2 regions of the Pseudomonas sp. LFS074 genome follow, and region 1 is predicted to be linked to the other one. Evidence: riboswitches for the same ligand, from Rfam matches in the RefSeq annotation. Region 1 holds a riboswitch; the other holds the start of a gene.
The links. Region 1 has a riboswitch for cobalamin ahead of ACNQP3_RS10260 (ABC transporter substrate-binding protein). Riboswitches for the same ligand answer to the same signal wherever they lie in the genome.

Region 1 (4,208 bases):
GCACCGGAATGCCCAGCGAGGCTGCCGAATCGGCACCAAACGTGAAGGCGTCCAGCGCACGGCGATGCCACAGGCACACCAGCAAGCCGAACAGCGCCACCGGCACAGCCAGCCACACCGAAGGCCAGCGCACGCCGCTGAGGTTGCCCAGCAGCCAGAACAGGATACCGCGCGCCTGCTCGGCGGTGGCCGACTTGGTGATCAGGAAGGCGGTCAGGGCATTGAACAGTTGCGAGCCAGCGATACCGGCAAGGATCACCTGAGCGTTGTTGCTGCTGGGGCCGGCCGCGCGGGCCAGCAGCAGCACCAGGGCGAATGCGGCCCCGGCGCCGATGAAGGCCCCGGCGGACATGCTCAATGCCAGGCTACCCAGGCCCAGCAGGCCGACCAGCACCGCGCCGGTCGAGGCACCGGCAGATAGCCCGAGCAGGTACGGCTCGGCCAGGGGGTTGCGCAACAGCGCCTGGAGAATCACGCCGCAGGTTGCCAGCCCGGCGCCGCACGCGGCTGCGACCAGGGTGCGGGTCAGGCGGTAGTTCCAGACGATGCCGGCGTCGATCGGGTCGACCGGGTAGCCGGCCTGCCACAGGTGGTTGGCCAGCACCTGGCCGACCACGCTGGGCGACAGGCTGGTTTCGCCGATGGCGGTACCGGCCAGCAGGGCGGCCAACAGGGCTGCCAGGGCAACCACGATGCAGGGTAACAGGCGCATCATCACTGGGCTGCTTTACCGCTGGCGAAGGCTGTGGCTAGCGTCTGCACGCCGCGGAACAGGCGGATGCCGGCTTGCATGGCGTCGGCGTCAAGAATGATGATGCGATCGTGCTTCACCGCATCCATGTTGCGGGTTACCGGGTCGCTGCGCAGGAATTCGAGCTTTTTCTGGTAGTCGTCGGCGGGGAAGCGGCGGCGGTCCATGCGGGCGATGATCAGCCAGGTGGGGTTGGCCTTGGCCAGGGTTTCCCAGCCTACGGTCGGCCATTCTTCGCTGGACTCGACCACGTTGCGCACACCCAGGGTGCGCAGCATGAAGTCGGCGACGCCCTGGCGGCCGGCCACATAAGGGTCGATGTCGAGGTCGGCGCTGGAGAACCAGAACAATGCCGAGGTGGCCGACAGGTCCTTGCCGGCCAGTTGCGCCTTGGCACTGTCCAGGCGGCCTTTGAGCTCGGCATTCAGAGCATTGCCGCGGTCCTGCACATCGAAGATCTCGGCCAGCTGGCTGATGCTCTTGTAGATGCTGCTGACCTGGAACGCCTGCAGACGGGTGCCGTCGGCGCCGACCAGGTTGTCCTTGCCTTCGCAGTCCGACGGCAGCAGGTAGGTGGGGATCTTCAGTTCATCGAACTGTTCGCGGGTGCCGACCACGCCCTGGGCACCGACCATCCATTCGAACTGCACCGCCACCAATTGCGGGCGCTTGCCGACCACGGCTTCGAAGCTGGGGTCGTTGTCGGCCAGGCGCGGCACCTTGGCGTTCACTGCCTGGTACTCGGGCAGCACGTTGTTGAACCACAGCGAGGTGCCCGCCAGCTTGTCGCCCAGCCCCAGTGCATAGAGCATCTCGGTACCGGCCTGGCCGATGGTGACGGCGCGCTGTGGCGCCTGGGCGAACGTCTGCGGCTTGCCGCAGTTGTCGAGCGTCAGCGGGTAGTGGGTGGCCGCGGCCTGGGCCAGGCCGGTAAGGCCTAGGCCGGCGAGCAGGGTGACGAAACGGGGCAGCATGCTGGGCGATCTCCTATCGGACAGTTCGGGTGAGGAACGCGCGGACAGGCATCGCCGAGCCCCTGCCGGTGGCAGGGGCAACACTGATGGCCAATCCCGGACACCCCGCCGGTTGGTGAATGTAGGCCGGCAGGTCTCCTGACTGGTGCGTCATGGCCCGGCTCCGGCCTTCCCGGGCGGTCTGGCCCAGTGGCATCGATGGAGCTGGCTCGGCACCTACAGTTGCGGGGGCAGTTCCGTTTGGCCCGTATTGGCGGGCCAGGGATTCCCTATTAGTTCCGTGGTGGAAACCGGCGGCCCGCATGGTAGACCATCGCGCCGCCGGGTGAAAACGCTTTTCAGAAGTACTTCAGCCAGGCGATGTCGCGGCGCCGCTGCTTCAGTTGGGCGAACCCGCGTACTGGCAGGTACAGCGAAGCCGCCAACAGCACCGCGCTCAGCCACACCGCTGCAATGCTCTCGAAGCCGAAGTAGTCGCCCTGGTTGAGGCCCAACAGCGCCACGCTGGCCAGGTACAGCAGCTTCAGCACATACAGGTGCAGCAGGTAGAAGAACATCGGGGCCGCACCGAACACCGCCAGGGCACTGATCCAGCGCGCCTGGCCGGCCCGCTCGAAGGCGCGCAGCAACACAAGGCCGCAGCCCAGGGTCAGGGCCAGGAACAGTAGCGACGGTGGGTATTTGGTGATGTTGAAGAAGCTCATCAACGTTTGCGTGAAGGTGGGGTAACCGCTCCACGGCGCCTCACCATAGCCGTTGAACATGCGCAGCAGGACAAAGCCCAGGAGTGCGAGCAACCCGGCCGTCAGCAGGCGTTGCTGGCGTTGTCCGGCCTCGCTGCCGCGCGCGAACCAGGGGCCCAGGCCATAACCCAGGGCAATGACGCCGATCCACGGCAGCACCGGATACGACGTGCGCAGGCGCAGGTTTTCCGACCATTCAAGCCAGCCGCGGTCGTGCAGGATTGCCCAGGGCACGTGCAGGGCTGACCCCACGCCAACGTGCAGGCCGTCGAGCAGGTTGTGGCCGGCGACGATGATGGCGCCCAGGGTGAGCAGTGCGGCGCGTGGCAGCCACACCAGCAGGGACAAGGCGATCATGCTGACGCCGATGGCCCAGATAACCTGCAGATAGATCACGCTGGGCGGCAACTGGAAGGTCCAGGCGAAGTTGACCAGGGTGAACTCCAGCACCACCAGGAACAGCCCGCGCTTGAACAGGAATGCCGAGACATCGCTACGGCCCTGATGCTTCTCGCCGTACAGCCAGGCCGACAGGCCGGTCAGCAGGACGAACACCGGTGCGCAGAGGTGGGCCAGTGTGCGGCTGACGAACAGCGCAGGCTCGGTGCTGTCGATGGCCATGGGGTCGCTGACCTGGCGGTGCAGGAAAAAGGTCTCGCGGACATGGTCCAAAAGCATGAACAGGATCACCAGGCCGCGCAGGGCATCGATGCTCTGCAGGCGCTGGGTGATCAAGGTGGGCGTGGCGCTGGCGCTTGTCATGGAGGGTCGCTGATAGGAATGAATGTCATGTGAAACGTTATCTTATAACTAATTTATTGGAGGCTGGTAGAGGTTTTTGTGTTGCCTGTGCAGGCCTCTTCGCGGGCGCGCCCGCGAAGAGGCCGGTTCAGGCAACTCAGGTCAGAAGGTGTAATCCACCGTCGCAAAATACGAGCGCGGCATCCCCATCAACCACTGCTGCCCGCTGAACGCCGACTGCACATACTCGCGATCGAACAGGTTGTTCAACTGCAACCCCAGCCGTACATCAGGCAACACCTGCCAGGCGATGTTGGCATCGACCACGGTGTAGCCGGGGGCGCTTTGGGTATTGGCGGTGTCGGCATAACGCTCATCCACATAGCGCGCGCCAATGCCGGCTTCCACCTGTTGGCCGAAACCTTTGCTCAACCACAGGTTGGCGGTACGCCGTGGCACGTTTGCCGGCCGGTTGCCGGCACGGTCCTGCGCCACGCCGCCGACCATCTCGTCGAAGTCGTCATACCTTGCGCGCACCAGCGATGCGTTGGCAGACACCTGCCATTGGTGCGCCAGCGCCAGTTCCAAGGTCGCTTCGAGGCCATCGGAGGTCTGCTGGCCAGCCTGTTGCTTCTCGTGGGTGATCGGGTCGTCTACCAGCAGCTTCTTCTTGACGATGTGGTAGGCGGCCAGTGTCCATTCGCCACGGCCTTCCCAGAAGCGCTGCTTCAGGCCTACCTCAGTCTGCTTCGCTTCGGTCAAGTCATAGTGCATCTGGGTGGGGCTGAGGCTGATGAGGTTGTTGACCCCTTCCTCGCTGGTGGAGTACTGGCCATACAGTGACAGGTCGTCAGTGACCGCGAACACCAGCCCAGCGCGCCAGTTGCCACCTTGCAGGCTGCGGTCACTGCGGCTGTCGTTGGTCAGGTTGTCGCGGTCGATGTGGTTCTGGTCGCGGCGCACGCCGGTTACCAGCGACAGCCGGTCGCTGAGCTGCAG
Region 2 (4,208 bases), 390 kb from region 1:
ACTCAAGGTTGCCGTGCTTGCCGACATGGATCACCGCGTCGGCGGCAAAGGCGTGACGCAGCCAGAAGTGAAACGCCAGGTAGCCGTGCGGCGGCACCAGGTCGGGGTCGTGGTACACCGCGCTCGGGTCCACCTGATACCCCCGCGCCGGCTGGATACCGACGAAAGTCAGGCCAAAGCGCAAGCCGGCGACCATCAGCCGGCCGCTGCGGTACATCGGGTCTTGCTCGGGCGGCCCCCAGCGTTCCAGCACGGCCTGGCGGTTGGCGTCGGGCAGGCGCTCGAATGCAGCCTGGTAGTCGGCCAGGCTCAGGCTCTGGGCGCAGGGGCGTTGGTCCAGGTGGTCAAGGTCGTTGGTCACGCCACCGAGCAGTTGGTGAATCAACTGCGTGCCGCTGCTCGGCAAATCGGCCAGCGGATAGCCTTCGGCCTGTAGCGCCTTGAGGATGTTCAGCGCCGCTGCCGGGGTGTCCAGGCCGACGCCGTTACCAATGCGGCCATCACGGGTCGGGTAATTGGCCAGCACCAGGGCAATACGCTTTTGGGCATTAGGCAGGCGCGCCAGCTCAACCCAGCGGCGGGCCAGCTCGGCGACGAAGTCCATGCGCTCGGGGTGCGCGCGGTAGCACACCACGTCGGACTGGCTGCGCTCGCTGCGCCAGGCCATGTCCTTGAAACTGACCGGACGGGTGATGATGCGCCCGTCCAGCTCCGGCAAGGCGATGTGCATGGCCAGGTCACGCGCGCCCAGGCCCTGCTCGCTGGCTTCCCAGCCGGGCTGGTTGTCTTGCGCGCAAATGGCCTGCAACACCGGGATGTCACGGCGCAACGGCCGCAGGTTGGGGCGCTCTGGGCTGGACAGGGCAAAGCCGGTGGTATTGACCAGCACTTCAGCGCCGACCTCGTCCAGCCAGGCTTCGACCTGCTCCAGGCAGGCGCTTTCCTTGAGGCTGGCCACGGCGATCGGCAACGGGTTCAGCCCGGCTGCTTGCAGGCGCTGGCAGAACACGTCGATGAAGGCGGTGTTGGCCGCCTGCAGGTGCGAGCGGTAGAACAACAGCGGCGTCACCGGGTAATCCGGGTGCCAGTGCGGGTACCAGTCTTCTAGCGCAACGCTCCCCTTGGCCGGGTGATACACGGCGGTGCGTGGCAAAGGCTGTGGCTCGTCCCAGGCGTAGTCACGGCCCAGCCACTGGCTGGCCAGGCAATTGAACAGGTTGATGGCATTGGCCTTGCCGCCCTGGCGCAGGTAGTGCCAGAGGCGTTCGGCCTGTTCGCCACAAACGTTACCCAAGCTGGTCAGTTCCGGGTCCGGGCGATCATCGCCCGGCACCAGAATCAGTTGCACGCCACGGGCGGCCAATTCGACCAGTTGCTCGACGCCGTAGCGCCAGTAGCCAACGCCACCGTGCAGCGACACCAGAATGACCTTGGCGTGGCGCAGCACCTGGTCGACGTACAAGTCGACCGAGGCATGGTTCTGCACCTGCATCGGGTTGGCCAGGCGCAGGCTGGGGAAGTCTTCAGGCAATTGCTCGGCGGTATCGGCGAGCAATGCCAGGTGCGAATCGCCGCTGCAGAGAATCACCAGCTCGGCGGGTGTCTGGCCGAGGTCGGCAATGCTGTCATCCGGCACGAAGCCGCCGGGCTGGGTCCGCAGCAGGTGCATGGGTCAGGCGCCCAGGGCCTGGCGCAGGCGCGCTTCCAGTTGAACAGCGTCAAGGTCCTGACCAATCAGCACCAGGCGGGTGATGCGCGGCTCGTCGTTGCGCCAGGCGCGATCGAAGTGCTTGTCGAAGCGGGTACCCACGCCTTGCACCAGCAGGCGCATCGGCTTGCCCGGGATGGCGGCGAAGCCCTTGGCACGCAGGATGCCGAACTCCACCACCAGTTGCGTCAGTGCGTCGAGCAGCAGGCTTTCGTCGGCCTCGGGCAGGTCGATGGAGATGGAATCGAAGGCGTCGTGGTCATGATCGTCATGGTCGTCGCCGTCGTGGTGCGTGTCGTGGTGGGTGCGGCGGCCATCGATGTGCGCCTCGGACTCGGCACCCACGCCCAACAGCACTTCCAGTGGCAGCTTGCCGCTGCTGGCCTCGATCACCTTGACGGCCGGCGGCAGTTCTTCAGCCACTTCGGCGCGCACCTTGGCCAGGCCTTCGGCGTCGATCAGGTCGGCCTTGTTCAGTACCACCAGGTCGGCGCTGGCCAGCTGGTCGGCGAACAGCTCGTGCAGTGGCGATTCATGGTCCAGGTTAGGGTCGAGTTTGCGCTGGGCATCGACCTGGTCCGGGTAGGCGGCGAAGGTGCCAGCGGCCACGGCCGGGCTGTCGACCACGGTGATGACCGCATCGACGGTGCAGGCGTTGCGGATTTCCGGCCACTGGAACGCTTGTACCAAAGGCTTGGGCAGGGCCAGGCCGCTGGTTTCGATCAGGATGTGGTCGAGGTCGCCACGGCGTGCCACCAGCTCGCGCATCACCGGAAAGAATTCTTCCTGCACGGTGCAGCACAGGCAACCATTGGCCAGTTCGTAGACGCGGCCGCTGGCTTCTTCCTCGGTGCAACCGATGCTGCACTGTTTGAGGATTTCGCCGTCGATGCCCAGCTCGCCGAATTCGTTGACGATAACCGCGATGCGGCGGCCTTGGGCGTTGTCGAGCATGTGGCGCAGCAAGGTGGTCTTGCCCGAGCCGAGGAAGCCGGTGACGATGGTGACGGGGAGCTTGGCCAGTGTTTTCATGTCGCATTGCCCTTGGCAGTGTGGCGCGGGCATGCAGGACGACAGCCACGGGCCAGAGGTTGGCCGAGCTTGTTCGCCACCGGATCACCCCGCCCGGTTGAAAGTCGAAAACGTGACGAGGCAGGTCTCCTGGCTCGCACCGTTCCAGGCCCCCGTTCGGTTGAACAGCGGGCTGGCGGGATGACGCCTTCCCGCGCGCTGGCGCAGTGGCAGTGTCGATCCGTTGTCGGTGCTTACAGTTGCGGGGGCAGCCGCGGCGTGTACCGCGTTCCCATCTTAGCTTCGGCCTGGCCGAAGAACCTCGAACTGGCAAGGCTACGCAGTGGCTGGCGGGTGGTCAACCATTGCGGCGGGCTGGTCGACCACTCTTGGTTCTACTGCGTTACAGTAGCGACTCTGCCCACGGTCAAGGACGTCCCATGCCCCTCGCCCCCGCCATACCCGTACTGCGCATCTTCTCGGTCGACAAGGCCAAGGAGTTCTACCTCGATTTCCTCGGTTTCAGCCTGGACTGGGAGCATCGTTTCAGCCCGGACCTGCCGTTGTACGTACAGATTCACCGCGACGGCCTGATCCTGCACCTTTCCGAGCACCATGGCGATGCATGCCCCGGTTCTACCGTGTTCGCCCGCATCGACGACCTGCGCGCGCTGGAGCGCGAGCTGCAGGACAAACAGTACGGTTACGCCCGGCCAGAGGCCGAGCGCCTGGACTGGGGCCTGCAGATGCAGGTGTGGGACCCGTTCGGCAACCGCCTGCGCTTTTGCCAGCAGATCGATGACGAGGCCAACCCGTGAAGGCACTGGGCAAACGCGAAATGGCCCGCCTGGAGCGGGAGCTGGTGGCGTGCCTGACCGATGCCTGCGAAACCGCCAAGGCGCAGATCGTCGGTTTCAGCTGGCTCACTCACCGCCTCGACCCCGAGGACTTTCCGGGCAGCCTTCGTATTACCTGGGTATTTGAGCAAGAGGCCGACAAAGCCGCTGCCGTCGCGGGCGAAGCGAAGGCGCACATGCTGGCGTTGACCCGCCATGCACTGGAGCAAGCCGGCATACAGCTGGACCATCCGGCCTGGCATGTGCGGTTCGACAGTGAACAAGCCTGCGCGCACGGCCACGCCGGGGACTGGGCTAAACGCTTGCAGGCGCAACGCTGAGGCCCCAACCGGCGGCCGGTGCTTTACCCGGCCCCGGACGGTCCGTTAGGCTACGCGCTCTCTAATTACGAGGTGTTCGTCCAATGCGCCATTGATGCCGCCGTCCGTTCGACGGCCAGTCTTCAGCCTCCGGCTCGCTCCGGAGATGTCGCGGCATTTGTGGAGTTGTGCATGACGAACACGTCGATTCTGACGCTGGACAGCGTCTCCTTGGCCTTGCCTGATGGCAGGCTGCTGTTCAGCAACCTCAACGAAACCTTCGACCAACGCCGCACCGGCCTGGTCGGGCGCAATGGCGTGGGCAAAAGCCTG

Region 2: linked by a shared signal. The riboswitch ahead of cobW (cobalamin biosynthesis protein CobW) and the one ahead of ACNQP3_RS10260 (ABC transporter substrate-binding protein) in region 1 are both predicted to bind cobalamin.

Annotation. Positions count from the first base shown of each region.
Region 1 covers NZ_JBFPFV010000001.1:2,222,222-2,226,429, forward strand. Annotated here, with positions in the region: gene ACNQP3_RS10255 (FecCD family ABC transporter permease) at 1-715, opposite strand, end outside; gene ACNQP3_RS10260 (ABC transporter substrate-binding protein) at 715-1,725, opposite strand; cobalamin riboswitch at 1,836-2,035, opposite strand; gene ACNQP3_RS10265 (DUF1624 domain-containing protein) at 2,064-3,230, opposite strand; gene ACNQP3_RS10270 (TonB-dependent receptor) at 3,372-4,208, opposite strand, start outside.
Region 2 covers NZ_JBFPFV010000001.1:2,615,828-2,620,035, reverse strand. Annotated here, with positions in the region: gene cobN (cobaltochelatase subunit CobN) at 1-1,669, opposite strand, end outside; gene cobW (cobalamin biosynthesis protein CobW) at 1,673-2,740, opposite strand; cobalamin riboswitch at 2,842-3,059, opposite strand; gene ACNQP3_RS12065 (glyoxalase superfamily protein) at 3,160-3,537, shown strand; gene ACNQP3_RS12060 (hypothetical protein) at 3,534-3,896, shown strand; gene ACNQP3_RS12055 (ATP-binding cassette domain-containing protein) at 4,068-4,208, shown strand, end outside.